Regions from separate parts of the Kitasatospora sp. NPDC096147 genome, predicted to be linked through region 1. Evidence: riboswitches for the same ligand, from Rfam matches in the RefSeq annotation. Region 1 holds a riboswitch; each other region holds the start of a gene.

Region 1 (9,744 bases):
CAGCAGCGAGTTGCGCAGGCCGGTGGTGGCGATCCTCGCGCGCAGCGCGTCCCAGCGGCCGGTCCACTCCGGGGTGACGCCGAAGTGGTCGATGTGCAGCTGGCCGCGGGCGGCCCGGGTCTCGCCGTACGCCTCGTGCTGCCCGAACTGCTCGGCCAGCTCGCTGGAGCGCTCGTAGGCGGTGAGCATGATGCGCTCGGCGATCAGGGTGGAGAGCCGCTTGGCCTCGGCGGAGTCGAAGTCCAGCCGGAGCTGGAAGAAGACGTCCTGGAGGCCCATCACGCCGAGGCCGACCGGGCGCCAGCGGGAGTTGGAGGTGCCCGCCTCGGTGGTCGGGTAGAAGTTGATGTCGATGACCCGGTCGAGGAAGGTCACGGCGGTGCGCACGGTGGCGTCCAGCCGCTCCCAGTCCATCGCACCCAGCAGGTCGGCGGCGGTGGCGCCGGGGGCCACGTGGGCGCCCAGGTTGACCGAGCCGAGGTTGCAGACGGCGGTCTCGGAGTCGTCGGTGACCTCGATGATCTCGGTGCAGAGGTTCGAGGAGTGCACCACCCGGCCGGGCAGCGCGGTCTGGTTGGCGGCCCGGTTGGAGGCGTCCTTGAAGGTCATCCAGCCGTTGCCGGTCTGCGCCAGGGTGCGCATCATCCGGGCGTACAGGGTCTGCGCCGGGATGGTGCGGACGGCCTTGCCGGCCTGCTCGGCCTTGACGTACGCCTCGTCGAACTCGGCGCCCCAGAGGTCGACCAGCTCGGGGACGTCGGCCGGGGAGAACAGCGACCAGTCGGCGTTGGCGTTCACCCGGCGCATGAACTCGTCCGGGATCCAGTGGGCGAGGTTCAGGTTGTGGGTCCGGCGGGCCTCCTCGCCGGTGTTGTCGCGGAGCTCCAGGAACTCCTCGACGTCCGCGTGCCAGGTCTCCAGGTAGACGCAGGCCGCGCCCTTGCGGCGGCCGCCCTGGTTCACCGCGGCGACCGAGGAGTCCAGGGTGCGCAGGAACGGGACGATGCCGTTGGACTTGCCGTTGGTGCCCCGGATCAGGCTGCCGCGCGAGCGGATCCGCGAGTAGGACAGGCCGATGCCGCCGGCGTGCTTGGAGAGCCGGGCGATCTGGGCGTACCGGTTGTAGATCGAGTCCAGGTTGTCCAGCGGCGAGTCCAGCAGGTAGCAGGAGGACATCTGCGGGTGCTTGGTGCCGGAGTTGAAGAGGGTCGGCGAGGAGGTCAGGTACTCCAGCCGGCTCATCAGGCGGTAGAGCTCGGCCACCTCGGCCACCGACTGCTCGGTGTCGCCGACCGCCAGGCCCGCCGCGACCCGGAGCAGGAAGTGCTGCGGGGTCTCGATCACCTGACGGGTGATCGGGTGGCGCAGCAGGTAGCGGGACTGCACGGTGCGCAGGCCGAAGTACTCGAAGCGGTCGTCGCCGGCCGGGTCGATCAGGCCGTTGAAGACGGTCGCGTGCTTGGCCACGAAGGCGGCGGTGACGTCGCCGATCAGGCCCTCGGCGTGGCCGACGGCGATCGAGGCGGCGAAGGTGACGGCGCCCTGCGAGACGGCCTCGTCCCGGATCTCCAGCGCCAGCAGCCGGGCGGCGAGCTTCGAGTACTGCGGGTCCTCGGCGATCATCGAGGCGGCAGCCTCCACGGCCAGGCCGCGCAGCTCGGCGAAGTCCGAGCCGGCGTGCCGGCCGCGCAGCGCAGCGGCCGCGACGTGGCCCGGGTCCACCTGGGGGAGGTCGGCGCTGCGGTCCGTGAGGAGCCGGAGCAGTGCGGCCCCCGGGTCGGTCCGGTCTTCGGCGGTTCCCTGGGCGGGCAGGGCAACTGAGGCAGCGATGGTCAAGGCGCTTCTCTCCTGGCGGCGGCGGTCGGCATGGCTGCCGGGCCCGATCGGGCGCAGGGGAGCACGCGCGGAACGCCTGACGGCGCGCGCGGATCACCCCCGGCCCACCCGCGAGGCCCGGACGTCAAAGCTGTGCTGCAAGGCGTCTGCGGGGAAGCCGTGTGGCACGCCGTCGGCAGGTCATCGGACTCGCGGGGGGCCGTTGTGGGGCGCCCGCTCACCGCTGCGGGGCAGTCCCGGACTTCCACCGGGTTCCCCTGCATCGACAGCGAGAGCGAGCATACATGTTGTGGCGCCTGAGATGAGCGCCCCCATATCTAGTGGCGCGTCGCCGTGATCGTCCTATTCCGGTCCGTCATCGCAGGACCCTTGCGGGGCTTGGAGGAGGCCGTCGGGCGGCCTCCGGACACGTCCGTGGGGGCGCCCGGCCGGGCGCCCCCACGGAGCCGTCGGAGCGGGCTCGGAAGGTCTCGGAGCTGCTCCTCAGAAGGTCATCGTGTAGACCAGCAGCCGGACGCCGGGGCGGACGTCCCAGTCCCGCTCGGTGGTGCGCCGGAAGCCGAGGCGCTCGTACAGCCGGTGCGCCGAGGTCATCGACGGCCGGGTGGAGAAGGCCATGCCGGCCAGGCCCAGCTCGCGGCTGCGGGCGATCGCCGCCCGGACCAGCTGCTCGCCGACGCCGCGGCCCCGGGCGGCGCCGGAGACCGCCAGCATCCGGATCTCGCCCTCGTGCGGCGCGGCGATGTCGGCGAACGGGGTGCCGCCGACGGCGAAGGTCACGCAGCCGAGCAGCTGCCCGTCGGCCGGGTCGGCCGCGACGAGGAGCTCGGCCTGCTCGAAGCGCGGGCGGGCGTCGAGGAGTTGGGAGGCGTAGGGGCCGTCGGCCGGGCTGTGACCGTCTCCGACGAACGCCTCGTGGGTGACGGCGCCGACGGCGGGGAGGTCGGCCTCGACGGCGGGGCGGATGACGATGTCCATCCGGACAGTCTGCCCGAACGGGTGTCCGAACCGGCTCCGGGGGTGCCGTGCAGCCGATCGGCGGTCGACGGGTCGGCGGGGTAGCCCCCGGGGCGGTGCCAGTTGTCGCGCCCGTGGCGGGAGTTGCGGGTCACATCGCGGCCGACCAGGGCACCGAGCAGGCCGAAGGCGGAGAGGATCGCGAGCAGGGCGAGGGCGGAGGGGAGGTCCATGCCGTCGAGTCTTCCGCCGGGCCCCGGCTGCCACGAGTGGCAGGAACAACCCATTGCGTCGATATCCTGCCATCGGGCATCCTGGCGCCATGCTGCGCAACGTGGTCACCGTGGTCCTGGAGGACGTCCACCCGTTCGAACTGGGCGTCGCCACCGAGGTGTTCGGCCTCGACCGGCGGGACGACGGGCTGCCGCTCTACGAGTTCGCGGTCGCCTCCGACCGGCCCGGGCTGCTGCGCACCCACGCCGGGTACCGGATCGAGGTGGAGCACGGCGCCGAGCGGCTGGCCGGGGCGGACCTGGTGATCGCCGCCGCCACCCACGTCCGGGACGAGTACCCGCAGGTGCTGATCGAGGCGCTGCGGGCCGCGGCCGACCGGGGCGCCCGGGTGCTGTCGATCTGTAGCGGGGCCTTCCTGCTGGGCGCCGCCGGGCTGTTGGACGGACGCCGCTCCACCACGCACTGGAAGCACACCGAGCGGCTGGCGGCGCGCTTCCCGCTCACGACCGTGGAGCCGGACGTGCTCTACGTGGACGAGGACCCGGTGATCACCTCGGCCGGTACGGCGGCCGGCATCGACGCCTGCCTGCACCTGGTCCGCAAGCTCCAGGGGGCGGAGGTGGCCCGGGGGATCGCCCGCCGGATGGTGGTCGCCCCGCACCGGGACGGCGGGCAGGCCCAGTTCGTCGCCCGGCCGCTGCCGGAGTGCGACGCGGACTCGCTCGGCGGCCTGCTGGAGTGGCTGCGCCACCACCTGGACCAGGAGCTGACCGTCGATCAGCTGGCGGCCCGGGCGCACATGTCCCCGCGCACCTTCGCCCGGCGCTTCCAGCAGGAGACCGGCACCACCCCGCACCGCTGGCTCACCAACCAGCGCCTGCTGCTCGCCCAGCGGCTGCTGGAGGGCACCAACGAGCCGGTGGAGACGGTGGCTTCGTCCAGCGGCTTCGGCAACGCGGCCACTCTGCGGCACCACTTCACCCGCTGGCTCGGCACCACCCCGCAGGCGTACCGGCGGACCTTCGGCTGAGCGGACGTCACCCGCCGCCGGGGCCGGTACACCCCCGGCAGGTTCCGCTTCGGTATCGGTTCGGTGGGGAGGCCGTCGGCTGTCGGGGCGCCATGTTCTAGCATCCGCACTATGACTGACGGTACGGAACGCCCGGACGTTGCCCCGACTCCGGGCCAGCATCCCTCTCAGACGCCGAACGAGGCGGCGCCGGCGGGCGCGTTCCCGCCCGTGCAGCCCGGCCAGATCCCGGGGCAGGCCGCGTACGGGTACCCGCATCCGCAGAGCGGCTACCCCGCTCCGGGGGGCTACCCCGCGCAGGGTGGCTACCCGTCGCAGGACGGCTACGGATACCCGCACCCGCAGGCCCAGTTCCAGCAGTTCCAGCAGCAGCCGCCGAACGCGAGCCCGAGCTGGGAGCAGCTGGCCGACCAGGAGGAGCAGCGGGTCCGCCGTCGCAAGCGGACCATCACCGCCGTGGTGGTCGCGGTGGCCGTGGCGCTCGGGGTCGGCGCGGGCTACGCCGTCATCAACAAGACCGACGACGAGAAGACCCCGACGGTGGCCGCCACCTCGCCGACGGCCGACGGCAGCTCCACCGCCAAGCCCTCGGGTTCGGCCACCCCGGGCCAGGGCGGATCGGTCACCGTGCCGGGCGACCCGAACACCCTGGCCGACCTCTCCGGTCAGGCCAATCTGGCCATCGGCCCGGACGCCGAGGTCAGCCGGGTGCCGGACGGCCACGTGCTGCGGCTGCGCAGCAACAACAACTCGCACGCCGAGTCGGCCACCAAGGTGGTGGACGTGAACGGCAGCTTCACCATCGCCGCCTGGGTCTACAACGAGGCGCCGGAGGGCCAACGGACCGCGATCAGCCAGGGCGACGGGGCCTCGTTCTCGTTCGACCTCGGCCGCAACGCCACCCAGGACGGCAAGAAGTTCTGGGAGTTCCGGGTGCAGACCGCCGACGGCGGCGCCGACTCCACGATCGTCTCGGTCGCCTCCGAGAACATCAACACGGTCGGCGAGTGGGCCCTGCTGACCGGGGTCTACGACGCCAGCACCAAGACCGTCGCGCTGTTCGTCAACGGCCAGCCGGCCTCCAAGAGCGCCTCCGCGCAGGTGCCGGGGATCTGGTCCGGTCCGGGCCCGCTGCAGCTCGGCCGCAGCCGCCAGCACAAGCTGTGGAGCGGCAACTGGGCCGGGGTGATCGGCAGCACCAAGATCTGGAACCTGGCGCTGAGCGCGGACCAGATCGCCTCGCTGAAGACCAACGGGGTCAAGGAGAAGCCGACGGCCTCCTGGCTGGTCGGCTGACCGGGAGCGGAGCCTGACGCCCCGTCGGATCTGACGGACCGTAATCTTTCAGCATACCCCCACCGGCACCCCTGTGATCATCACGACATGGTCACGGGGGTGCCGATGGTGCGTGAGCATCGGATAAGGTCTGCTGTGAGACACGGGCCGGTTCACGTACGCACGACAGAGTGCGTCCGGGACCGGCCTTCTGATGGGTGGACAGTTCTGCCCGGTCGGTCGGCGGCTACGGGGCTCATGTGCCGACTCAGCGGATTTTCCCAGGGGGGACTCAAGCGTGCGACGTCTGTCGATCGTCATCCCGGCGTTGAACGAGGCACCGAACCTGCCCACCGTGATGGCCAACATCCCGGTCGCGGAACTGGCCGCCGCCGGCTGGGAGACCGAGGTGATCGTGGTCGACAACGCGTCGACCGACGACACCGCCGCGGTCGCCGCGTCGCTCGGCGCCCGGGTGGTGCACCAGCCGCGGCGCGGCTACGGGAACGCCTACCAGCAGGGCTTCGACGCCGCCACCGGCGATGTGATAGCCACCGGTGACGCCGACTGCACCTACCCGTTCGACGCGCTGCCGGACATGCTGGCGACGATGGCCGAGCGGGACGTCGAGTTCCTCACCACCAACCGGCTCGGCCGGCAGAACCGCGAGGCGATGAAGCGCTCGCACGCGGTCGCCAACCACGCGCTGAGCGCGCTCAGCCGCCGGCTGTTCCGCAACGGCCTGAGGGACTCGCAGTCCGGCATGTGGGTGTTCCGCCGCTACGTCTGGAGCGGTCTGGACGTGCGCTCGCCGGGCATGGCCTTCTCCCAGGAGATCAAGAACGCTGCCACCAGGGCGGGTTACCGCTTCCTGGAGGTGCCGATCGAGTACCGCCAGCGCGGTGGCGAGGTGAAGCTGAACGCGCTGCCCGACGGCGTGGCCAACCTCCGCCAGCTGTTCGAGCACCGCTTCCGCCGGGACGCGGACGTGCGTCCGGAGCAGCGGACCACCGCCTCCGTGCCCGGTCCGCGGCAGGCCGACGCCGAGCCGGGCCGGGACGTGCGCTCCGGGCAGTACGAAGCGGTATGAGCCGCAAGCACGGCGGCACCGTGGACGGTGCCGAGGATCGGACCACGAGCGACGGGCCGGAGCCCGAGAAGGCCCCGGACGACCTGGCCCCGGACGACCTGGCCCCGGGCGACCCGGACGGGGGCGACCCGGACGGGGAGCAGGAGCCCGCGCAGGCGTCCGGGACGCCCGCGCGGGCCAGGACCTCCCGGCGCCGCCGGGCGGCCGGCCCGCCCTGGCGGCGGCCGGCCCTGGCGGCGCTCGCGGTGGTCCTGCTGGCCGCGCTGGCCTGGCAGGTGCCCCCGGTGCGGACCGTGCTGCGGCAGTCCTTCACCCAGCAGAACGCGGCCTTCACCGAGCTCTACTTCACCGACACCCCCGCCTTCGAGGGCGCCACCGCCGTGGTCCCGGTCGCGCTGAACGCGCACGGCACCGGCGAGAAGGCGTACCGGCTCAGGGTGGTGCTGCTGACCATCGACGGGGCCGGCGTCAACGAGCGGACGCTGGACGTGACGCCCGAGGACGGCACGCCCGTCCGGGCGACCGCCCGGGTCCCGGCCGGCAGCGACGTGACCGCCGTCCGGGTCGAGCTGGTCGGCCACCCGCAGACCCTGTTGTTCCGCTTCGGAAGGGCCGAGGACCCCAACTCCGCCGGCAAGCAGTGACGCCCGAAGCCCTCGCCCTGGAAGCCTGATGCGTACGATCCTGCAGGTCACCCCGTACTACCCGCCGCACCTCGGCGGGTTGGAGCGGGTCGTCGAGCACCTCTCGCGGCAACTGGCCGGCCGGCACCGGGTGCGGGTGGTGACCACCGTGCTCGGCGCGGACGGGGCGCCCCGGCGCCAGGCCGAGGAGCCTTCCGGCGACGGCTCCCTGACGGTCCGCCGGCACCGGGCGGTGGAGGTCGCGCACACCGCGATCGCCCCCGGGCTGCCGCTCTCGCTGCTGGCCGCCCCGCGCGACGCGGTGCTGCACCTGCACTGCGCGCACGCCCTGATACCCGAGCTGGTGGCGCTCACCGCACTGCTGCGCCGCCAGCGCTACCTGCTCCACTTCCACCTGGACGTGGACGCCTCCGGCCCGCTCGGCCGGCTGCTGCCGCACTACAAGAAGCACGTGTTCGGCCGGGTGATGCGGGCCGCCGCCGGGGTGATCGTGCTGACCGAGGCCCAGGCCGCCTTCGTCCGGGACGCCTACCGGGTGCCCGCCGAGCGGGTCTTCGTGGTGCCGAACGGTGTCGGCCCCGAGTACTTCCTGACGGTCCGTGAGAGCGGCGAGCCCACCGGGCGCCCGCTGGAGCTGCTGTTCGTCGGCCGGCTCGGTGCGCAGAAGAACGTCGACCGGCTGCTGGACGCGCTGGCGCTGACCACCGAGCCGGTCCGGCTGCGGGTGGTCGGCGACGGCGAGCTGCGCGGGCACCTGGAGGCCAAGGCGGCCAGGCTCGGGCTGACCGGCGTGGAGTTCGCCGGCGGCCTGCTCGGCCCCGAGCTGCTCGCGGCCTACCGCGCGGCGGACGCCCTGGTGCTGCCCTCGGACCGCGAGGGGATGCCCTTGGTGGTGCTGGAGGCGATGGCCGCCGCCCTGCCGGTGCTGGCCACCGCCGTCCCGGGCAGCACCGAACTGCTCACCGGCGTCGGCCTGCTGGCCGCCCCCGAGCCGGCCGCGCTGGCCGCCGCCGTGGACCGGCTGGCGGCCGATCCGAAGCTGCGGCTGCGGCTGGCCCGGCAGTCCGCCGGGGCGGCCACGGCATACTCCTGGGAGTCGGTGGCGGCCCGGGTCGAGCAGGTCTACGCCGAGGTCCACCCGCACCCGGCAGGACGGGCATGAAGATGAGGTTGCTCCAACTGCTCGGCCGGCTCCACCGGCGCAGCCGCGTGCTGCTCGGGGTGGCGCTGGCCTGTCTGGTCGAGGCCTGGGCCGGTGCGCCCGGCGCGCTCCAGACCGCCGCCGGGCTGTACCTGCTGTTCGTCGCCCCGACGGTGTTCTGGCGCGGGGTCGCGGCCAAGGCGGTCTCCACCCGGGAGGCCGTGCTGGTGCTGGCGGTCGGGCTGACGGTGATCACCGACCTGGTGATCGCGCTCGGGGTGAACACGGTGCTCCCGCTGTTCGGCGACGAGCACCCGCTGAGCCGGCGCGCGCTGTCCGGCGCGATGGCGATGACCCTGGTGCTGCTCGGCACCTTCCTGCCCGAGGAGCCGCGCGCCGCGAAGGCCCCCCGGCGGCCCGGACTCCCGTACGGGCTGGGCCCGGTGGCCGGGCTGGGCGCGCTGGCCCTGGTGCTCTCGGTGGCCGGCCCGACCCGGCTGAACAACGGCTTCAGCGGGAAGACCAGCATGGCCGCGCTGGTGGTGATCGCCGCGCTGCTGGTGCTGCTGACGGTCCGTCGGCGCCGGTACTCCGCCCCGCTGGTCTCGCTCGGGCTGTACGCCGCCTCGGCCTCGCTGCTGCTGCTGAACTCGCTGCGCGGCTGGTACATCGTCGGGCACGACGTGCAGCGCGAGTACGAGTACTTCCGGCTCACCCTGGGCGGCGGCTACTGGGACGTCTCCGCCTACCCCGACGCCTACAACGCCTGTCTGAGCATCACCCTGCTGCCGGTCAGCCTGGTGCGGCTCACCGCGATCTCGGACGTCTACGTCTTCAAGCTGGTGCTGCCGCTGCTGTTCGCCTTCACCCCGGTCCTGGTCTACCGCTCGGTGCGCAACGTCGCCCCGCAGTTCGTGGCCCTGCTGTCGGCGGTCTACTTCATGGTCTTCCCGACCTTCTTCACCGACATGACCTTCCTGGGCCGCCAGGAGGTGGCCTTCCTGCTGATCGGCTGCGCCATGGTGGTGCTGACCGACGGGGCGCGGCCGCTGCGCACCCGGCGGGTGCTCTTCCTGGTGCTGCTCGGCGGCGTGGTGCTCTCGCACTACTCCACCATCTACCTGATGGTGGCGGTGCTCGGCCTCGGCGTGGCGGTGGACCTGGGCTGGCGGCTGCTGGCCCTGCGCAAGGGCCGCAAGCCGCGCCGCCGCCCCCGCCGGGACCACGCGGCCTCCTTCGTGACCTGGTGGATGGTGCTGCTGGCGGCCGGGATGGCGCTGCTCTGGGCCGGGCCGGTGACGCACACCAACGGGCAGCTCGGCCGCACCGTGGCCGGGGTGGTCAAGGGCCTGGTCGACCCCGGATCGGTCAAGAGCGGCTCCTCCGACACCGGGTACAGCGTGTTCGGCGGCGGCCGGGTCAGCCCCGAGCAGCGGATCACCGACTACCGGAGCGCCAGCGTCGAGTGGACCGCCGCCGACCGGGCGGCCGGGGAGCTGCTCCCGATGGCCACGGTGGACGCCTACAAGACCGGGCT
Region 2 (9,744 bases), on a different contig from region 1:
TGGTGGTCGGCGTGCCGTTCTACGGCCAGGGTTGGACGGGCGTGACCGGCGGCGGCGACGGCCTCGACCAGCCGGCCACCGGCCCGGCCCCGGCCACCTGGGTGGCCGGCACCGAGGACTACAAGGCGCTGAAGAAGCTGGCCGACTCGGGCACGTACAAGATCTACCGCAGCCGGGACAAGGGCAGCGCCTGGCTGTTCGACGGCTCCACCCTGTGGACCTACGACGACCCCACGGTGCTGCGCACCAAGGCCGCGTACATCCGCAACGAGGGGCTGGCCGGCGCGATGATCTGGGCGCTGGACGGGGACACCCCGAACGGTGAGCTGATCACCGCCCTGGACCAGGGCCTGAAGCGTCGCTGACGCTCCACCACAGGACGGCACGGGGGGACCGGCGGCCACCGGTCCCCCCGTGCGCATTCCCGTACGCGGCTGACTAGCCGTCGGACTCCAGGTCGCCCTCGGTCTCCAGGAAGGCGGCCTTCAGCTCCTCGATCAGCGCCGGGTCCGGCTCGGCCCACAGGCCGCGGTCGGCCGCCTCCAGCAGGCGCTCGCTGATCCCGTGCAGCGCCCAGGGGTTGGCCTCGGCCAGGAACTCCCGGTTGGTCGGGTCGAGCACGTACTCCTGGGTGAGCTTCTCGTACATCCAGTCGGCGACCACGTTGGTGGTGGCGTCGTAGCCGAACAGGTAGTCCACCGTGGCGGCCATCTCGAAGGCGCCCTTGTAGCCGTGGCGGCGCATCGCCTCCATCCAGCGCGGGTTCACCACCCGGGCGCGGAACACCCGGGCCGCCTCCTCGGTGAGGGTACGGGTGCGGACCGTCTCCGGGCGGGTCGAGTCGCCGATGTAGGCGGTCGGGGCCTTGCCGGTGAGCGCCCGGACGGTGGCCACCATGCCGCCGTGGTACTGGAAGTAGTCGTCCGAGTCCGCGATGTCGTGCTCGCGGGTGTCGGTGTTCTTGGCCGCGACGGTGATCCGCTTGTAGGCGGTCTCCATCTCCTCCCGGGCCGGGCGGCCGTTCAGCTCGCGGCCGTAGGCGTAGCCGCCCCAGACCGTGTAGACCTCGGCCAGGTCGGCGTCGGTGCGCCAGTCCCGGCTGTCGATCAGCTGGAGCAGGCCCGCGCCGTAGGTGCCGGGGCGGGAGCCGAAGATCCGGGTGGTGGCCTTGCGCTCGTCGCCGTGCTCGGCCAGGTCGGCCTGGACGTGGGCGCGGACGAAGTTCTCCGCCTCGGTCTCCTCCTGACGGGCCGCCAGCCGGACGGCGTCGTCCAGCAGCGCGACCACGTGCGGGAAGGCGTCCCGGAAGAAGCCGGAGATCCGCAGGGTGACGTCGATCCGGGGGCGGCCCAGCTCCTCCAGCGGGATCGGCTCCAGGCCGGTGACCCGGCGCGAGGCGTCGTCCCAGACCGGGCGGACACCGAGCAGGGCGAAGGCTTCGGCGATGTCGTCACCGGCGGTGCGCATCGCGCTGGTGCCCCAGAGCGAGAGGCCGACCGAGGACGGGAACTCGCCGTCGTTGTCCGCCTGGTAGCGGTCCACCAGGGACTGGGCCAGCGCCTGGCCGGTCTCCCAGGCCAGCTTGGAGGGCACCGCCTTCGGGTCGACGGAGTAGAAGTTGCGGCCGGTCGGCAGCACGTTCACCAGACCGCGCAGCGGCGAGCCGGAGGGGCCGGCCGGGACGAAGCCGCCGCGCAGCGCGTGCAGCACCGCGTCCAGCTCGTCGGTGGTGGCGGTCAGCCGGGGGACCACCTCGCGGGCGGCGAAGTCGAGCACCTCGCGGACCGCCTCCGGGTGCCCGGCGGCCACCTTCTCCACCGCGGACGGGGCCCAGTCCTCGGCCTCCATCGCCTCGACCAGGGCGCGGGCCTGCGCCTCGGCCGCGTCGGTGGCGCCCAGGGTCAGCGCCGCCTCGTCCAGGCCGAGCGCCTCGCGCAGGCCGGGCAGCGCGCTGACGCCGCCCCAGATCTGCCGGGCCCGCAGGATGGCCAGCACGATGTTGACCCGGTCCTCGCCGGCCGGGGCCTGGCCGAGCACGTGCAGGCCGTCCCGGATCTGGACGTCCTTGATCTCGCACAGCCAGCCGTCGACGTGCAGCAGGAAGTCGTCGAAGCCGTCGTCCTCGGGGCGCTCGTCCAGGCCGAGGTCGTGGTCCAGCTTGGCGGCCTGGATCAGGGTCCAGATCTGCGCCCGGATGGCGGGCAGCTTGGCCGGGTCCATCGCGGCGATGTTCGAGTGCTCGTCGAGCAGCTGCTCCAGCCGCGCGATGTCGCCGTAGGAGTCGGCCCGGGCCATCGGCGGCACCAGGTGGTCGACCAGGGTGGCGTGCGCCCGGCGCTTGGCCTGGGTGCCCTCGCCCGGGTCGTTGACCAGGAAGGGGTAGACCAGCGGCAGGTCACCGAGCACCGCGTCCGGCCCGCACTCGGCGGAGAGCGCGGCGGTCTTGCCGGGCAGCCACTCCAGGTTCCCGTGCTTGCCGAGGTGCACCACGGCGTGGGCGCCGAAGCCGCCGTCGGCCTGGGCGGCCTCGATCCAGCGGTAGGCGGCCAGGTAGTGGTGGCTCGGCGGCAGGTCCGGGTCGTGGTAGATCGCCACCGGGTTCTCGCCGAAGCCGCGCGGCGGCTGGATCAGGACCAGGAGGTTCCCGGAGCGGATCGCGGCCAGCACGATGTCGCCGTCCGGGTTCCGCGAGTGGTCGACGTAGAGGTTGCCCGGGGCCGGGCCCCAGTGCTCCTCGACCTGCTCGCGCAGGCCCTGCGGCAGCTCGGCGTACCAGCGGCGGTAGTCGGCGGCCGGGATGCGCACCGGATTCCGGGCGAGCTGGTCGTCCGTCAGCCAGTCCTGGTCGTAGCCGCCGGCCGCGATCAGGGCGTGGATCAGCTCGTCGCCCTCGTGGCCGTCGCCGGTCAGGTCCAGGCCCGGCACCTCGGTGCCGATGTCCATGCCCTCGGCCCGCAGCCGGGCCAGCAGCCGCATCGCCGAGGCGGGGGTGTCCAGGCCGACCGCGTTGCCCACCCGGGCGTGCTTGGTCGGGTAGGCGGACAGCACCAGGGCCAACCGCCGCTCGGCGGCCGGGACGTGACGCAGCCTCGCGTGGGCGACCGCGATGCCGGCCACCCGGGCGGCCCGCTCGGCGTCGGCCGCGTAGACGGTCAGGCCGTCGGCGTCCAGCTCCTTGAAGGAGAACGGCACGGTGATCAGGCGGCCGTCGAACTCCGGCACGGCGATCTGGGTGGCGGTGTCCAGCGGGGAGAGCCCGTCGTCGCTGGCCTCCCACTGCTCGCGCGACCAGGTCAGGCAGAGTGCCTGGAGGATCGGGCGGTCCAGGTCGGCCAGTGCACCGGCGTCCCAGGCGTCCTCGTCGCCGCCGGCCTGGGCGTCGGCCGGGCGGGTGCCGCCGGCCGCCAGCACGGTGGTGACCAGCGCGTCGGCCTGCGCCAGCTCGGCCAGCAGCTCCGGCTCGGCGCCGCGCAGCGAGGCGCAGTACAGCGCCTTGGCGCGGGCGCCCTTGGCCTCGATCGCCCGGCAGAGGGTCTCCACGAAGGCGGTGTTCCCGCTCATGTGGTGGGCGCGGTAGTAGAGCACCGTCACCAAGGGGCCGTCGTTGTCGGCCGCCTGACGCTCCAGCGGACCCCAGGCCGGGGCCGAGGCGGGCGGCGCGAAACCGTGGCCGGTGAGCAGCACGGTGTCGGAGAGGAAGGAGGCGAGCTCGGCGAGGTTCGCCGGGCCGCCGTGGGCCAGGTAGGCGTGCGCCTCGGCGGCCAGGCCGGCCGGGACGGTGGAGAGCTCCATCAGCTGGGCGTCCGGGGCCTGTTCGCCGGTCAGCACCACCACCGGGCGGGGCCCGGCGAGCAGCGCGTCCAGGCCCTCCTGCCAGGCCCGGCGGCCACCGAGCAGGCGGACCACCACCAGGTCGGTGCCCTCCAGCAGCGCGGGCAGGTCGTCCACCCCGAGCCGGGCCGGGTTCCCCAGCCGGTACGGGACCGGACCGCCGGACGCGCGGGCGCTCAGCAGGTCGGTGTCGGAGGTGGAGAGGAGCAGGATCATGCGGGGGCCCTCCCGGCCGTGACGGCACGCCGGGACGGCGGGCAGGAGGGGACGGCGGCGCGACGGGGCGCGGGCGTACGGCGCACGGGCATGGCGGAGCCTTCCTCGGGGTCCGCGCCCCGGGTTGGTGTGAGGACGGCAGGAGTTCCTGGCTCCCACGGCCGGGCCGTGGTCACAGTGGCGGGACCGCACCGGATTCGCACCGGTTTCCTCCCCATGGCGCCGTCGCTGGCGTTGGCTGGGCGTACACCCATCCGGGGAGCATCGTACGGGGTGCTCCCCGGGAGCGGACCAGGGTCCCGAAGGTCCGTCGGATGACCCCGACGATCCTGATCAGCGGCGGAGCGGGCCCGCTCGGACGTGACGCAGCGGACAGGAGCAAACCGGCGGAACGTGGGTATGCTCGCCGCCATGCCACCCACGCCACCCGTCGCCGGGCCACGCCCCGGCGCGCCCGACCGCGACCGGGGTGACGCCTGCCCGGGTGCCCTGCGGCTGCACCGGGCCGACGACGGCGCGCTGGCCCGGGTGCGGATCCCCGGGGGACTGCTGACGACCGCTCAGGCCCTCGCGCTGGCCGAGGCGGCCGAGCAACTCGGCGACGGGCGGCTGGAACTGACCTCGCGCGGCAACGTCCAGCTGCGCGGTCTGGCCGACGACGCGGGCGCCGGGCTCGGGGCCCGGCTGCGGGCCGCCGGGCTGCTCCCCTCGGAGACCCACGAGCGGGTCCGCAACGTGATCGCCTCCCCGCTCTCCGGCCTGGACGGCCTCGGCCACGCCGACGTCCGGGCCTGGACGCGCGAGCTGGACGCCCGGCTGTGCGCCAGTGCTCCGGCCGCCGGGCTGGCCGGGCTGTTCCTCTTCGTACTCGACGACGGCCGGGGCGACGTGGCCGCGCTGGACGCCGATGTGACGTTGATCGCAACGCCGGACGGCGGCGCGCTGCTGCGCCTGGGCCGGGCCGCCACCGCCCGCCGGATCGCCCCCGGGCAGGCCCCGGCGGCGGCGGTCGCGGCAGCCGGGGAGTTCCTGGCGGCGGTCGCGGCGGCCGGGGTGAAGGCCTGGTTCGTCCGGGAGGCGGCCGGGCTGCTCGACCCGGGTGCCGAGCCGCTGCCGCGCCGCGCGGGCGGCGCCCCCGAGGTGGGTCCGTTCGCCGGCGGGCTGGTGGCCGGGACGCGGTTCGGCAGCCTGGGCGCCGCCCAGTGGCGGGCGCTGGCCGCCGCCTCCGCCGCCTCGGCCGGTGAGCTGCGGATCACGCCCTGGCGCAGTGTCGTCCTCCCGGGTGCGCTGCCCGGCGCGGCCGGCGAACTGGCCGCCGCGGGGCTGCGCCTGACGCCCGGTACGCCCTGGGAGCTGGCCACCGCCTGCACCGGCGCCCCCGGCTGCGCCAAGTCGCTCGCCGACGTCCGGGCGGACGCGGCCCGGGCCCTGGACGGAGCCGGTGCGCCCGGACTGCCGGTGCACTGGTCCGGCTGCGAGCGGCGGTGCGGCCACCCCGGCGGGGAGTGGGTGGACGTGCTGGCCAGCGGCCCGGCCACCTACCGGGTGACGGCCCATCGGATTTCCGGCAAGACCACCACGCAGGACCTGACGACCGAACAGATGGCCCCGGCGGCAGCCGGGGCCCGGAGGACCAAGTGATCGAGTACGAGAAGGACGGCGCGGCCATCTACCGCGAGTCCTTTGCCACCATCCGGCGCGAGGCCGAACTGGCCCACCTGCCGACCGACGTGGCCCAGGTCGCGGTCCGGATGATCCACGCCTGCGGCATGACCGACCTGGTGAAGGACCTGCTCTGGTCGCCGGAGGTGGTGGCCGACGCGCGCGCCGCGCTGAACGCCGGGGCGCCGATCCTGTGCGACGTCTCGATGGTCGCCAGCGGTGTCACCCGCAAGCGGCTGCCCGCCGACAACCAGGTGATCTGCACCCTCTCCGACCCCTCGGTGCCCGCCCTGGCGAAGGAGCTGGGCACCACCCGCAGCGCCGCCGCGATGGAGCTCTGGCTGCCGCACCTGGAGGGCGCGGTGGTCGCCGTCGGGAACGCCCCCACCTCGCTGTTCCGCCTGCTGGAGATGGTCGAGGCCGGTGCACCCCGCCCGGCCGCCGTGATCGGCGTGCCGGTCGGCTTCATCGGCGCGGCCGAGTCCAAGGAGGCGCTCGCCGCGCACCCCTCGGGCCTGGAGCACCTGGTGGTCCGGGGCCGCCGGGGCGGCAGCGCCATCGCCGCCGCCGCGATCAACGCGATTGCGAGCACCGAAGAGTGACGGAGCAGCAGGAGTCCGGTACGGGCCGGCTGTACGGCGTCGGGCTCGGCCCGGGCGACCCGGAGCTGGTGACGGTCAAGAGCGCCCGGCTGATCGGCGAGGCCGACGTGGTGGCCTACCACAGCGCCCGGCACGGGCGGTCGATAGCCCGCTCGATCGCCGCCCCCTACTTCAAGGACGGGGTGGTCGAGGAGAAGCTGGTCTACCCGATCACGGTGGAGACCACCGACCACCCCGGCGGCTACCGGGGTGCGCTGGACGACTTCTACGAGGAGGCCGCCGCCCGGCTGGCCGCCCACCTGGACGCCGGGCTGACGGTGGTGGTGCTGGCCGAGGGCGACCCGTTCTTCTACGGCTCCTACCAGCACATGCACAAGCGCCTGGCGCACCGCTACCCGACCGAGGTGGTGCCCGGCGTCACCTCGGTGAGCGCCGCCGCCGCCCGGCTGGGCCGGCCGCTGTGCGAGGCCGAGGAGACCCTCACCATCATCCCCGGCACGCTGCCGGAGGAGGAGCTGACGGCCCGGCTGGCCGCCGCCGACTCGGCCGTGGTGATGAAGCTCGGCCGCACCTTCCCGGCCGTCCGCTCCGCCTTCGAGCGCTCCGGCCGCCTCGCCGAGGCGTCCTACGTGGAGCGGGCCACCATGGCCGGGGAGCGGACCGGCGCGCTGGCCGACATCGACCCGGAGTCGGTGCCGTACTTCGCGGTGGCCGTGCTGCCGAGCCGGCTCGGCAGCGGCGCGCCGGAGCCGGTGTACGACGGCCCCGGCGAGGTGGTCGTGGTCGGCACCGGCCCGGCCGGGCCGCTCTGGCTGACCGCCGAGGTGCGCGGCCAACTCGCCACCGCCACCGACCTGGTGGGCTACACCACCTACCTCGACCGGGTGCCGGTCCGGGCCGGTCAGGTGCGGCACGGCTCGGACAACAAGGTGGAGTCCGAGCGGGCCGAGTTCGCCCTCGACCTGGCGAGCCGGGGCCGCAAGGTGGTGGTGGTCTCCTCCGGGGACCCGGGCGTCTTCGCGATGGCCACCGCCGTGCTGGAGGTCGCCTGCGAGGAGCGCTACCGGGAGATCCCGGTGCGGATCTGCCCCGGCATGACGGCCGCGCACGCCGCCGCCTCCCGGGCCGGGGCCCCGCTGGGCCACGACTACGCGGTGGTCTCGCTCTCCGACCGGCTCAAGCCCTGGTCGGTGGTGGCGGAGCGGCTGCGGGCCGCCGCCGCGGCCGACCTGGTGCTGGCGCTGTACAACCCCGGCTCCAAGTCCCGTACCACACAGGTCGGTTCGGCGAAGGAGCTGCTGCTGGGGATCCGGGCCGCCGACACCCCCGTGGTGGTGGCCCGGGACGTGGGCGGCCCCACCGAACGGGTGCGGACGGTGCGGCTCGGCGAGCTGGACCCGGCCGAGGTCGACATGCGGACCATCCTGCTGATCGGCTCCTCGCAGACGCAGGCGGTCGCCCGGGGCGCGGACGGCGCCGAGGTGGTCTGGACGCCGCGCCGCTACCCGGAGGACTGAGCCGTGGCGGCCCCCTGGCGATCCGTCAGGGGGCCGGTACGGCGATGGTGCGGGTGCCCTTGGTGGTGGTGACCAGGACGTGGCCCCGGTCGGCCCAGACGGCGGACTTGAACGTGCCCCCGTCCGGGGCGATCTCCGGGAGGGTCGCCACCGACCAGTGACGCTCCCCCCAGCCACTGCCGGTGCGCAGGGTGAGCTCGTGGGACCGGAGCTCGGACTCCGTGCCGGCATTACCGACGTACGTCACGGTCAGCACGTCCCCGGGCGCCCCGGGCCGGGGCTGACGGCTGGTCACCTGCCGTTGGAAGCCGTCCTGGAGCACCAGCGCCCCGGTGGCGTACAGCAGCGTGCAGGCGGTCAGCAGTCCGGCCGCCACCCGCCCGGTGCGGGTGCGGGCGGCCACCGCCACGGCCAGGAGGACCAGCCCGGCCCCGCCCACGATCAGCGGGCGGAACAGCGCCACCGCGACCAGCGTGCGTCCGCCGGAGCGGTCTTCGTACACACCCCAGGCGTACGCAGCCAGCGCCAGCAGGCCCACCAGCACGAACAGGGCGGGCCAGCGTCGTCGTCCGGTCATCGTCGTCCCCCTCGGCGGGGATCCTAGCCTGCGGAAATAACGACTCGTCAGCGTGTCCACCGGGCCGTACGATGCGCCCTCATGACCTCCCACAACGAGATTCTCGACGCCGCGCTGGCCAAGATCACCACCGGCTACGTCTTCCCCGAACTCACCGGCCCCATCACCGAGGCGATCCGGGCCCGGCAGGCCGAGGGCGGGTACGACGGCCTGGGCGACGCCGAGTTCTGCGCGGCCGTGACCGCCGACCTCCAGGCCGTCTGTCCGGACAAGCACCTGCGGCTGATGTGGAGCGAAGAGCCCGCGCCGGTCGAGGAGGAGGACTCCCCGGAGGAGGAGAAGGCCCGCTGGCTGGTCCGCTACCGGGAGGGCAACTTCGGCATCGCCCGGGTCGAGCGGCTGGAGGGCAACGTCGGCTACCTCGACATCCGCTCCATCCCGGACGCCGACGCCGGCACGGACGCGATCGGCGCCGCCATGCAACTCGTCGCCCACACCGAGGCGTTGGTGATCGACCTGCGCCAGTGCCGGGGCGGCTCGCCGAACGGCGTGGCGCTCTGGTGCAGCCACTTCTTCGGCGACGACGAGGTGCACCTGAACGACATCTACGAGCGGGCCACCGACGCCACCCGGCAGTACTGGACCTACCCGCACACCCCCGGACCGCGCTACCTGGACCGCCCGGTCACCATCCTCACCGCCGCCTTCACCTTCTCCGGGGGCGAGGAGCTCGCCTACAACCTCCAGGCCCTGAAGCGCGCCACCCTGGTCGGCGAGACCACCCGCGGCGGCGCCCACCCGACCGACTGGATCGCGATCACCCCGCACATCGCGGTCACCGTCCCGGCCGCCCGCTCGATCAACCCGGTCACCGGCACCAACTGGGAGGGCGTGGGCGTCAAGCCGGACGTCGAGGCCAAGGCGGAGGACGCCCTGGAGACCGCCCTCGCCCTGCTCGCCGCCGAGTAGCGCGCCGCCCGCGCCGCCGCCCGTCGGCCCGACCCCGTGCGGGGCCGGGCCGACGGTCCGTCAGTGCGCGGTGGAGAGTGCCACGTGCCGCCACGCGTCGAGCTCGCGCCGCACCAGCTCCAGCTTCGCCTCGACCCGCTGCACCGCGTCGGCACCCAACTGCAGCCGCAGCGGCGGCTCGGCGGCCTCGGTCACGTCGACCACCGCCCGGGCCGCCTTCGCCGGATCGCCCGCCTGCCGGCCGTCGTGGTACGCCATCGCCTCCCGCACCGGGCCCGCGGCCTCGGCGTAGTCCGCGATGGAGGCCGGCTCGACCCGGAGGCTGGCGCCGCCCAGGAAGTCCGTGCGGAAGCCGCCCGGCTCGACGATG
Region 3 (9,744 bases), on a different contig from region 1:
TGTCCGGCGCGGGCACGAACGCCCGCCCGGCCAGCCGGGCGACCATCCGCAGCAGCTCCCGGCGGAAGCCGTCGTTCTCCAGCGCTCCGTGCCAGGTGGTGCCGTACACCGGCCCGACCCGGCAGCCGTCCAGGAACGATTCGGCGGACTCCTCCACCGTCACCACGCCGTGGTGGATCTCGTACCCCGCGACCCGCTCGCCGAACGCCTCGCCGACCGGCCGGGCCAGCACCTTCTCCCGGCCGAACACCACCCGGGTCGGCAGCAGCCCCAGACCGTCCACCCGCCCGGCCTTCGACTCCACCTCGTCGACGATCTCCCGGCCGAGCATCTGGTACCCGCCGCAGACCCCGAGCACCGGCAGGCCGGCCGCCACCCGCTCGCGCAGCACCGGCTCGATGCCGCGCTCGCGCAGCCAGGCCAGGTCGGCCACGGTGGCCCGGGTGCCGGGCAGCACCACCAGATCCGCGTCGGCCAACTCCTCGGCCCTGGTCGCCCAGCGCACCAGCACGCCCGGCTCCTGGGCCAGCGCGTCCAGGTCGGTGAAGTTCGACAGCCGGGGGAAGCGCACCACGGCCACCCGCAGCACGTCCTTGCCGACCGGCCCGCGCACCGCGCCCCGGTCCACCACGGTGGTCAGGTCCAGCGAGTCCTCGGCGTCCAGCCACAGGCCCGGCAGCATCGGCAGGGTGCCGAGCACCGGACGGCCCGTCAGGTCGTGCAGCATCCGCAGCCCGGGCTCCAGCAGCCGCGCGTCACCCCGGAACTTGTTCACGAACCAGCCCGCCACCAGCGCCTGGTCCTCGGCCGAGAGCAGCGCCAGCGTCCCGTACATCGCGGCGAACACCCCGCCCCGGTCGATGTCGCCGACCACCACCACCGGCAGCTTCGCCGCCGTGGCCAGGCCCATGTTGGCGATGTCCCGGTCCCGCAGGTTGATCTCGGCCGGCGAGCCGGCGCCCTCGCAGACCACCACCTCGTACCGGCTGCGCAGATCCGCCAGGCACTCCAGCGAGCGCTCCAGCAGGTACGGCTTGCGCTCCCGGTAGTCCATCGCCCCGACCTCGGCGACCGGCTTGCCGAGCAGCACCACCTGGCTGCGGGCGTCCGCCCCGGGCTTGAGCAGCACCGGGTTCATCGCCGCCTCCGGCTCCACCCGGGCGGCCTGCGCCTGCATCGCCTGGGCCCGACCGATCTCGGCGCCGTCGGCGGTGACGAAGGAGTTCAGCGACATGTTCTGCGCCTTGAACGGGGCCACCCGCACCCCCTGCCGGGCCAGCCAGCGGCAGATGCCCGCCGTCACCACGCTCTTGCCCGCGTCCGAGGTGGTCCCGGCGACCAGCAGTGCGTTGCTCATGTGCTCCTCCTCCTGTGCAGCGTGCGGTGGATGACGGTCCGTCCGAGCAGCGCGGCGCCCAGCGCCAGCACGCCGACCCGGCGCGACAGCGCGCAGGCCCGCTCGATGTCCGGCACGCCGACGGGGCGCAGCTCGGCGCCGAGCACCGGCCGGTGCTCCACGCGGTCCCCGTACCGCAGGGTGCCGCCGAGGCGCACCCCCAGCGCGCCCGCGAAGGCCGACTCCGCCTGCCCGGCGTTCGGGCTCGGGTGTGATCCGCCGTCACGCCGCCACACCAGCCGGGCCGTTCGCGGCTCCGGCGCGGCGGCCACCGTCAGCAGCGCGGTCAGCCGGGCTCCCGGCCAGCCCGCCAGGTCGTCCAGCCGGGCCGAGGCCCAGCCGAACCGCAGGTGGCGCGGCGAGCGGTGGCCGACCATCGCGTCCATCGTGTTGACGGCCCGGAAGGCCAGCAGCCCAGGGGTGCCCGCCAGCGCGCCCCAGACCAGGGCGTTCACCACCGCGTCGGCGGTGTTCTCCGCCACCGACTCGACCACGGCACGGGCGATCTGCTGTCCGTCCAGCCCGCTCGGGTCCCGCCCGCACAGGTGCGGCAGGCGCTCCCGGGCCGCCGTCAGATCACCCGCCGTCAGGGCCGCCCCGATGGTCCGGGCCTCCCTGGTCAGCGAGCTGCCGCCGAGCACGGTGAAGGTCGCGGCAGCGGCCAGCGCGGCCTCGGCCACCGGGCTGCGGCGCACCAGCCGCCCGGCCAGCACCGCCCCGGCGGCCACGCCGCCCGCGCAGACGGCGGTGTACGCGGCACCCACCGCCCGGTGGTCGCGCCAGATCCGGCGCTCCAGCGCCGTGGCGGCCGAGCCGAACAGCGCCACCGGATGGCCGCGCCGGGGGTCACCGAAGCGGGCGTCCGCCAGGTAGCCGGCCGCCGTGCCCAGCAGAAAAGGGGTCAGACGACGCACGGTGCGGGCGAGTCGGCGTGGCTCCGGGCAGGCGGCATCAGTGCGTGTCCTCACTCAGGGTCCGCGCCCTGGCTCGACGTAACGGGGGTGAGAGTCTCCTGGCTTCCGGGTCGGACACACCCTCGGGCCTTCCCACAGCCGCCTGGGCGGGCCGTCGTGACCATGGATCGAGCGTGCTCCCCGGTGACAGTGGCGGGACCGCGCCGGATTCGCACCGGCTTCCTCTGCTTGCCTCCGATTGGCTGAAAGATCCCACCACGGGCCTCGACCGGGCGTCAACAAAGCCCGTCGAGGGTTTGGTCACACGGTCGCCCGCCCCACCGTGCAGCACGCCCGGCGGCGGGTCAGGCTGGCGGTGGCGCGGCAGCGTTGCCGTGGCTGACCCGGAAGAACAAGAGGACGGCGATGACCGATCTCGGCAAACTCCTCAGCGGCCTGCTCGGTGGCAGCGGCGGCGGGAACGGCAGCGCGGGCAACCTGCTCTCCATCCTGCTCGGCTCGCTCGCCGCGAACGGCGCCGGGCGCGGCAACGGGCTCGGCGCCCTGCTCCAGCAGCTGACGGAGGGCGGGCTCGGCATGCAGGCCAAGTCCTGGGTCGGCACCGGGGACAACCACCCGGTCACCGGCTCCGAACTCGCCGCCGCCCTCCCGCCCGGCGAGCTCGAGATGCTGGCCCGCAACGCCGGCATCACCCCCGACCAGGCCGCCGACACCCTCGCCACCCACCTCCCGGCCACCGTCGACCGCCTCACCCCGAACGGCGAACTGCCGACCCCGGCCACCATCGAGGAACTCTTCGGCAAGCTCCACTGACCTCGCGGCCGCCCCGCCCTCGCGAGGAACGCACTGCGGTCACCCCGGTGCCGCGAGGAACGCACTCGGTTACACCGGGGGCGCGAGGAACTGCGCGAAGGGGAACGGCAGCACGTGCAACTGAACCACCGTCAGTCAGTTGCAGGTGCTGCCGTTCCCCTGCGCGCAGTTCCTCGCGCCCCCGGCCGCACGTTCTGCCTCGGTGCCCGGCCTCGCGTTCTGTCGCCGCCCCTGGCCGCACGTTCTGCCTCGGTACCTGGCCTCGCGTTCTGTCCCCGGGCCTGGCTTCGCGTTCTGCCTCGGTGTCGGCCCCGCCGTCGTTATCTCCCAGCCGACTCGGGTGATCACCCGTCAGGGGTGGTGTGAAGCTCCAACCCCGCGCCCGGGCCCGGGAGCGCGGTTCGTGCGTTCAGCGGGTGCAGCCCCGGACACGGCCGCCCCTACGGTCTGGGGCATGCGCCGCAGACCGCCCCCGCCCTCGCCGGTCCCGTTCTCGCCCGCCGCCGCACGGGCCCACCGGACCGGCCTCGGGCTGACCCCGGAGCAGGTGGCGGCCGGGATGGCCGCCCACGGGGTGCGGCTGCTGCCCACCCACGTGATCGGCTGGGAGAGCGGGGAGTACCGCCCGGACGAGGCCGAGTTCATCGCGCTGGCCCGAGCCCTGTGGTGCCCGCCCGCGCAGCTGATGGGCACCGCCCCGGGCAGCCTGCGCGACTTCCGGGTGGCCAGGGAGCTGAGCCAGGAGCAGGCCGCCCGCCGGATCGGGATCACCCTCCGGGCGTACGAGCAGGCCGAACTGACCGGCAGTTGGCCCGGCGACCCGGAGCAGTCCTACGAGCTGGCCCGGGTGCTCGGCCTGACCCTCCGGGCCTTCGCGCGGGTGACCCACCGTCAGGACGCCTTGGAGAAGTGCCTGCGCCAGTGCGTGGACGGCCGCTGGCAGAGCCAGGTGAAGCCGGTCGCCAAGCTGGTCCCGCTGCCGCGTCCGCTGCTGGAGGAGGTGCTCGCCGAGCTCCAGCAGGACCACGTCGTGCCGCAGCACTGGGGCACCGCCACCACCCCGGCCGCCGAGCAGCCGCCGGACCTGCCGCCGCTGGAGCGGTTCTGGCAGCTGCTGTCCCGTCACCCCACCGACCTCCCGGTCTGACCCGCCGTCTCCTCCCTTACGGCGGCGCTCCGGTGGCACCGGGCCCCGGCCCCCGGTCGAATGGACCGCAACGTCCGAGACCCGTACCGAGTACATCCGGGAGCGCCATGCGTTGGGGAACCGCGGCCATGGTGGCCGCCACCGTCGTCGGGGCCGGTGGAGCGGCCGTCCTGCTGATCGGCCGCCGGGCCTCCCAGGGCGTGGTGAAGCCCGGCCGGCCCGAGCCCGGCAGCGCTCCCGAGCTGCGGGTGCACGACCTGGCCCCGGGCGGCGTGGTGCTCACCCGCTCCACGGCCACCTCCCGGCCCGGCCGGTACGCGCTGGAGTGGCCGAACGGCGGGCACGCGGTGGTCGGCGAGGTGCTCGCCACCGGGCCGCAGACCGTCACCCGGCGGCTGGAGAAGGTGGACGGCGGCTCGCTGGACCCGGGCACCGAGGTCGAGTTCACGCCACGGGTGCTCACCGGGGACCCGCGCTCCGCCCTCGACCTCGGCTACACCGACACCATCGCGCTCGGCGAGCTCGGCGACCTGCCCGCCTGGTACACCCCGGGCAAGCGCGGCACCTGGGTCCTGCTGGTCCACGGCCCGGGTGCCGACCGCACCCAGGCGCTCCCGGTGCTCCCGGCCCTGCGCGCGCTCGAACTCCCCACCCTGACCGTCACCTACCGGGGCGACCAGGGGGCCCCGGAGTCACCGGACGGTCTCAGCCACTTCGGCGACACCGAGTGGGAGGACGTCGAGGCGGCGATCCGGCTGGCCCTGGAGAGCGGCGCGGGCCGGGTGATCCTCCACGGCTGGTCGGTCGGCGCCACCATGGTGCTGCAGGCCGCCGCCCGCTCGGCCTGGCGGGATTCGATCGCCGGGCTGGTGCTGGACTCGCCGGTCCTGGACTGGTCCCGGACGGTCCGCCGCGAACGCACCCGGGCCGGCGTCCCGGCCGCCGTGGCCGAGCTGGGCGCCCTGGCGGCCGAGGGCCGCGCCGGGGTCGACCTGGCCGGCTTCGCCCGGTTGGCCTCCGGCACCGACCTGCACGTGCCCACCCTCCTGCTGCACAGCCCGGACGACTCCATCGCGCCCTACGCGGCCGCCGCCCGGCTGGCCGGGCTCCGGGCCGACCTGGTCAGCCTCCACCCCGTCCCGCACGCCGAGCACGCGGCCCTGTGGAACGCCGACCCGGCCGGCTACACCGAGATCCTGCGTCGCTGGCTGACGCCGCTCCTGTGAGGTCCGCCCCCGGCCGGGCGGCACCCGCCCGGCCTCGGCCTTCGCCGCCGCTCCCCGGACCCGCCACGGCCTCTCCACTACCGGCAATGACCGAAAAAATGACCTTCTCGGTCGGGTTTGCACCGCTCGCGCGAAAAGCCGATGTGACAGGAGGCCCACACACGGGGAAGACTGCACGGCGTGACGTCTCGGAATCCGCGCGACCGTGATGCCCCGCTCCAGCCGAAGACCGGCACCGGTGCGACGGTGACCCGTCTCCCCGGACCGGCCCGCCGGCCCGACACCGTGCAGCCGGGCGCCCCCCGCCGCCGCACGCCCGCACCCAAGCCCGGACGGGGCCGGGTGCCGGTTCCGGACGGCCTGCCCGCCCCCGCCGAGCTGGCCCCGCTGGCCCGGCGGATGCTCGCCGACGCCGTCCGGATCGCCCGCTGGGCGGGCGAGCTGGGCGAGGTCGACAAGCGCGGCGAACTGCTCCCCGACGATGCCCGGGCCGCCGGGAAGGCCCTGGCGATGACCGTCGGGGCCGCCGCCCGGGCGTGGGGCCAGGCCCTGCTGGTCGGTCTGGTGGAGGCCCGCGAGGGCGGCGCCGCCCCCGGCTGGCGGCTGCATGCCTGGGAGCACGACGACGAGGCCGTGATCCGCGGCTGGTCGGCGCTGTTCGACGCCTGGACGCTGGTCGCCCCGATGCCGCCCGCCGCCATGCGCGGCGTCTTCGCGGTGCTCGCGGGCCAGGCCGTCGACCAGGCCCCGCAGCTGCTCTCCTTCCTGCACCTGGTGGACGGCCCGGTCCCCGACAGCGAGCTGCTGGAGCTGCTCCGCCGGGGCCTGGACGAGCGCCGGGTGGCGGCGGGCACCAGCCCGCTCTCGCCCGTGCCGCACGCCGCCTCCGCCGTCTCGGCGGTTCGCGGCACCTGCCGCGAGCCCCAGATCGACACCCCGCATGCCCCGGCCGAGGTCGCGGCGGTGCTGGACTGGATGCTGGACGGCCTGGCCGCCGTCGGTGCCCTCACCCGGCACGACGAGGCCGCCGAGCTCTCCCCGCTGGGCCACTGGGCGGTGCGGGCCAAGCTGGAGGAGATCTGCACCGTCGCGCAGACCGCCGCCGGGCACATCGAGCAGAGCGCGCTGGAGCTGCTGGACGCCTGCGCCAACTACTCGCCCGGTCCGGCCAGGGCCGAGTACCGTGCCTGGGTCGCGGCCCGGCCCGTGGACCGCGCGGTGGCCGAGCTGCTGGACGCCGCCCGGGGCGAGGACGCGCTGCTGCGCGGCCTGGCCTTCGAGGCGCTCCGGGTGGCCGGCGGCACCGCCGAGCAGGGCGTCCGGGCGGCCGTGGACGAGCCCGTGCTGCGGCCGTACGCGCTGCTCTGGCTGGCCGAGCAGTCGGACGAGGCCGGAGTGCTGCCCTCGGACGTGCTGACCGCCGAGGACGCCGCCTGGCTCTGGGTGGACACCGCCGCGGCGGTGCTGGACCACGGGGAGACCAGCCTGCTGGTCGGTCACGTGGAGGGCGCCTCGGCCGGCGAGCCGGTCCGGCTGTTCCACCGGGCGCGGCAGTCCGGGCACCCCAGGGCGGCCTCGGTGCTGACCGCCGTCGCCTCGGTCCACCCGGACCCGGTGGTGGCCCGGGCGGCCCGCCGCAGCGCCTTCAGCGTGCACGACGGCGGCGCGTAGCGTCAGGACGTACGAGGAAGGCCCCGAACCGGGATCCCGGTTCGGGGCCTTCCTCGTACGTCCTGACGCGCGGTCAGCAGCCGCGCGACTCCGCGCGGCGGGCCCGCACGTCGCCGACCTTCTGGCCGACCTTGCGGCGGATCACCAGCAGCGGGGCCATCGCGGCCAGCGTGATCTGGGCGATCGCGCCGATGTGCATCAGCGTGTTGCCACCGGGCAGGCCGGCCGCCCAGGCGGCCAGGCAGCCGATGGAGACCACGATCCAGCACAGGGTGGCGGTGGCCAGCATGCCCTGCGGCTTCGGGTACTCGATCCGGCTGACCATCAGGTAGGCCACGCCGAAGATCATCAGCAGGCCCGGCACGAACGGCGGGTCGAGCAGCACGATGGCGATCACCGTCATGGCGCCCATCGGGCAGGGCATGCCCTGGAAGATCCCGGGCGCCATCTTGACCGCCGAGAAGCGGGCCAGCCGGAGCACCACCGCCAGCAGCACGGTGAGCGCGATCAGCGCCGAGAAGCGCTGGTCCGAGCCGGGGCTGACGATGCCCCAGACCGCGACGAAGTAGGCGGGGGCGATGCCGAAGCTGATCAGGTCGGCCAGGTTGTCGAGCTCCGCACCCAGCGCCGAGGAGCGCAGCTTGCGGGCCACCAGGCCGTCGAACAGGTCGCACATCGAGCCGATCAGCAGCAGCGTCACCGCGGTGGCGGCGCTGTGCTTGTCCGGCCCGGCCGCCGAGGCGCCGGTGATGTGCGGCATCAGGACCCCGGTGGTGATCGAGTAGATCGCCAGGAAGCCGCAGACGGCGTTCCCCAGGGTCAGGAAGTCGGCGGTCGAGAGGTGCTGGGGCGAGCGGGGAGCGCGCAGCTCCCGGTCGCGGGCCCAGCGGCGGCGGCGCAGCGCCGTCTCCTCGTCGTCCAGCCCGACCAGGGTCTCAGGATCAGTCACGGTCAAGGCGCGTCACCCCGGCAGTGGTCTTCTGGCCGACCTCGACGCCGACCTCGACGCCGGCCGGCAGGTAGGTGTCGACCCGGGAACCGAACCGGATCAGACCGATCCGCTCGCCCTGCTCGACCTTGGTACCGGCGTCCACGTACGGCACGATGCGACGGGCCACGGCCCCCGCGATCTGCACCATCTCGATGTCGCCGAGCTCGGTGTCGAAGTGCCAGACGACACGCTCGTTGTTGTCGCTGTCCTTGTTGAACGCGGGCACGTAGGTGCCGGAGACGTGCTCGACGGACGTCACGGTGCCGGGCAGCGGCGCGCGGTTGACGTGCACGTTGAGCGGGCTCATGAAGATCGCCACGCGGGTGCGGCCGTCCGGCCAGGCGTCGATGGACTGGACCACGCCGTCGGCCGGGGAGATCACCCGACCGGTCCCGATCTCCCGCTCGGGGTCACGGAAGAACCACAGCATGCCCGCGCTGAGCGCACAGGCCGGTACGGCCGCCGCGGCCCACTTGCCGCTCCGCCGGGTGAGGGCGGTGGTGATCGCGGCCGTGGCCAGGGTGGGCACGAACCAGGGGGTGGCTCCTCGCGCGATGGTGACGCGCGGGCGCCGACCGTTCGCCGGGGCGAGGGCATCGCCAGCCGGAGCGGAGGAGTGAGGGGACGGGCTGATGGGCATCGAATACCTTAGTCGCGGGCCCCGGCCGGCAGAGCTTGGCACCTGGACGGGGGCCACCGCGGGGATCGAGTGATAAAGGGACGGCATGCTGTCCCGGTGGATGGTATCGGGACCAGGCGGTAGGTGGGCAAGCCGCCTGCTGAGCTGGGTGTCCGGTGCGGTGCCGATCCGTGCCTGCTGTGTGTACGACCGTAACGCGACGGGCTGCGGTTCCCCAAGGGCCGGGACTCGGCTCGTGACCCACGTCTCAATACGAACACGGCTGACGGGGCGTCAATCAAGGGCGTGTGGAAGCAGCCGTAGGGCGTGTACCCCAGGGGTACACGCCCTACGGTCCGGACCTGCGGTCAGTCCGCGATGCGGTACTCCTCCAGCAGGCGGCGTCCCACGATCATCTTCTGGATCTCCGCCGTACCTTCACCGATCAGCAGCATCGGGGCCTCCCGGTAGAGGCGCTCGATCTCGTACTCCTTGGAGAAGCCGTAGCCGCCGTGGATGCGGAACGAGTCCTCCACGACCTCCTTGCAGTACTCGGAGGCCAGGTACTTGGCCATCCCGGCCTCCAGGTCGTTCCGCTCGCCGCCGTCCTTCTTGCGGGCGGCCATCACCATCATCTGGTGCGCGGCCTCGACCTTGGTGGCCATCTCGGCCAGCTTGAACTGGATCGCCTGGTGCTCGGCGATCCTCTTGCCGAAGGTGGACCGCTGCTGGGCGTAGGAGATACCCAGCTCGAAGGCGCGGCGGGCCACCCCGCAGCCGCGGGCGGCCACGTTGACCCGGCCGACCTCGACGCCGTCCATCATCTGGTAGAAGCCCTTGCCCGGGACGCCGCCGAGGATGCGGTCGGCCGGGATCCGGACGTCCTGGAGCACCAGCTCGGTGGTGTCGACGCCCTTGTAGCCCATCTTCTCGATCTTGCCGGGCACGGTCAGGCCCGGGACGGTCG

The links. A riboswitch is a leader RNA that binds a small molecule or an ion and turns the genes downstream of it on or off. The one in region 1 is predicted to bind cobalamin.
Region 2: another riboswitch for cobalamin. It lies ahead of cobN (cobaltochelatase subunit CobN); the one in region 1 lies ahead of ACIRBX_RS21165 (ribonucleoside-diphosphate reductase subunit alpha).
Region 3: another riboswitch for cobalamin. It lies ahead of ACIRBX_RS27515 (cobalamin biosynthesis protein); the one in region 1 lies ahead of ACIRBX_RS21165 (ribonucleoside-diphosphate reductase subunit alpha).

What each region holds. Positions count from the first base shown of each region.
Region 1 covers NZ_JBIWFX010000006.1:197,928-207,671, forward strand. Annotated here, with positions in the region: gene ACIRBX_RS21165 (ribonucleoside-diphosphate reductase subunit alpha) at 1-1,836, opposite strand, end outside; cobalamin riboswitch at 1,993-2,135, opposite strand; gene ACIRBX_RS21170 (GNAT family N-acetyltransferase) at 2,320-2,814, opposite strand; gene ACIRBX_RS21175 (helix-turn-helix domain-containing protein) at 3,116-4,057, shown strand; gene ACIRBX_RS21180 (LamG domain-containing protein) at 4,169-5,353, shown strand; gene ACIRBX_RS21185 (glycosyltransferase family 2 protein) at 5,631-6,422, shown strand; gene ACIRBX_RS21190 (hypothetical protein) at 6,419-7,066, shown strand; gene ACIRBX_RS21195 (glycosyltransferase family 4 protein) at 7,095-8,228, shown strand; gene ACIRBX_RS21200 (hypothetical protein) at 8,225-9,744, shown strand, end outside.
Region 2 covers NZ_JBIWFX010000004.1:488,057-497,800, forward strand. Annotated here, with positions in the region: gene ACIRBX_RS16410 (glycoside hydrolase family 18 protein) at 1-365, shown strand, start outside; gene cobN (cobaltochelatase subunit CobN) at 439-4,047, opposite strand; cobalamin riboswitch at 4,167-4,289, opposite strand; gene ACIRBX_RS16420 (cobalamin biosynthesis protein CobG) at 4,447-5,688, shown strand; gene ACIRBX_RS16425 (precorrin-8X methylmutase) at 5,685-6,311, shown strand; gene ACIRBX_RS16430 (precorrin-2 C(20)-methyltransferase) at 6,308-7,828, shown strand; gene ACIRBX_RS16435 (hypothetical protein) at 7,854-8,405, opposite strand; gene ACIRBX_RS16440 (S41 family peptidase) at 8,487-9,374, shown strand; gene ACIRBX_RS16445 (oxidoreductase) at 9,435-9,744, opposite strand, start outside.
Region 3 covers NZ_JBIWFX010000010.1:78,594-88,337, reverse strand. Annotated here, with positions in the region: gene ACIRBX_RS27520 (cobyric acid synthase) at 1-1,357, opposite strand, end outside; gene ACIRBX_RS27515 (cobalamin biosynthesis protein) at 1,354-2,310, opposite strand; cobalamin riboswitch at 2,402-2,536, opposite strand; gene ACIRBX_RS27510 (YidB family protein) at 2,680-3,123, shown strand; gene ACIRBX_RS27505 (helix-turn-helix domain-containing protein) at 3,578-4,270, shown strand; gene ACIRBX_RS27500 (alpha/beta hydrolase family protein) at 4,378-5,496, shown strand; gene ACIRBX_RS27495 (hypothetical protein) at 5,677-7,167, shown strand; gene ACIRBX_RS27490 (CDP-alcohol phosphatidyltransferase family protein) at 7,241-8,122, opposite strand; gene ACIRBX_RS27485 (phosphatidylserine decarboxylase) at 8,109-8,798, opposite strand; gene ACIRBX_RS27480 (acyl-CoA dehydrogenase family protein) at 9,146-9,744, opposite strand, start outside.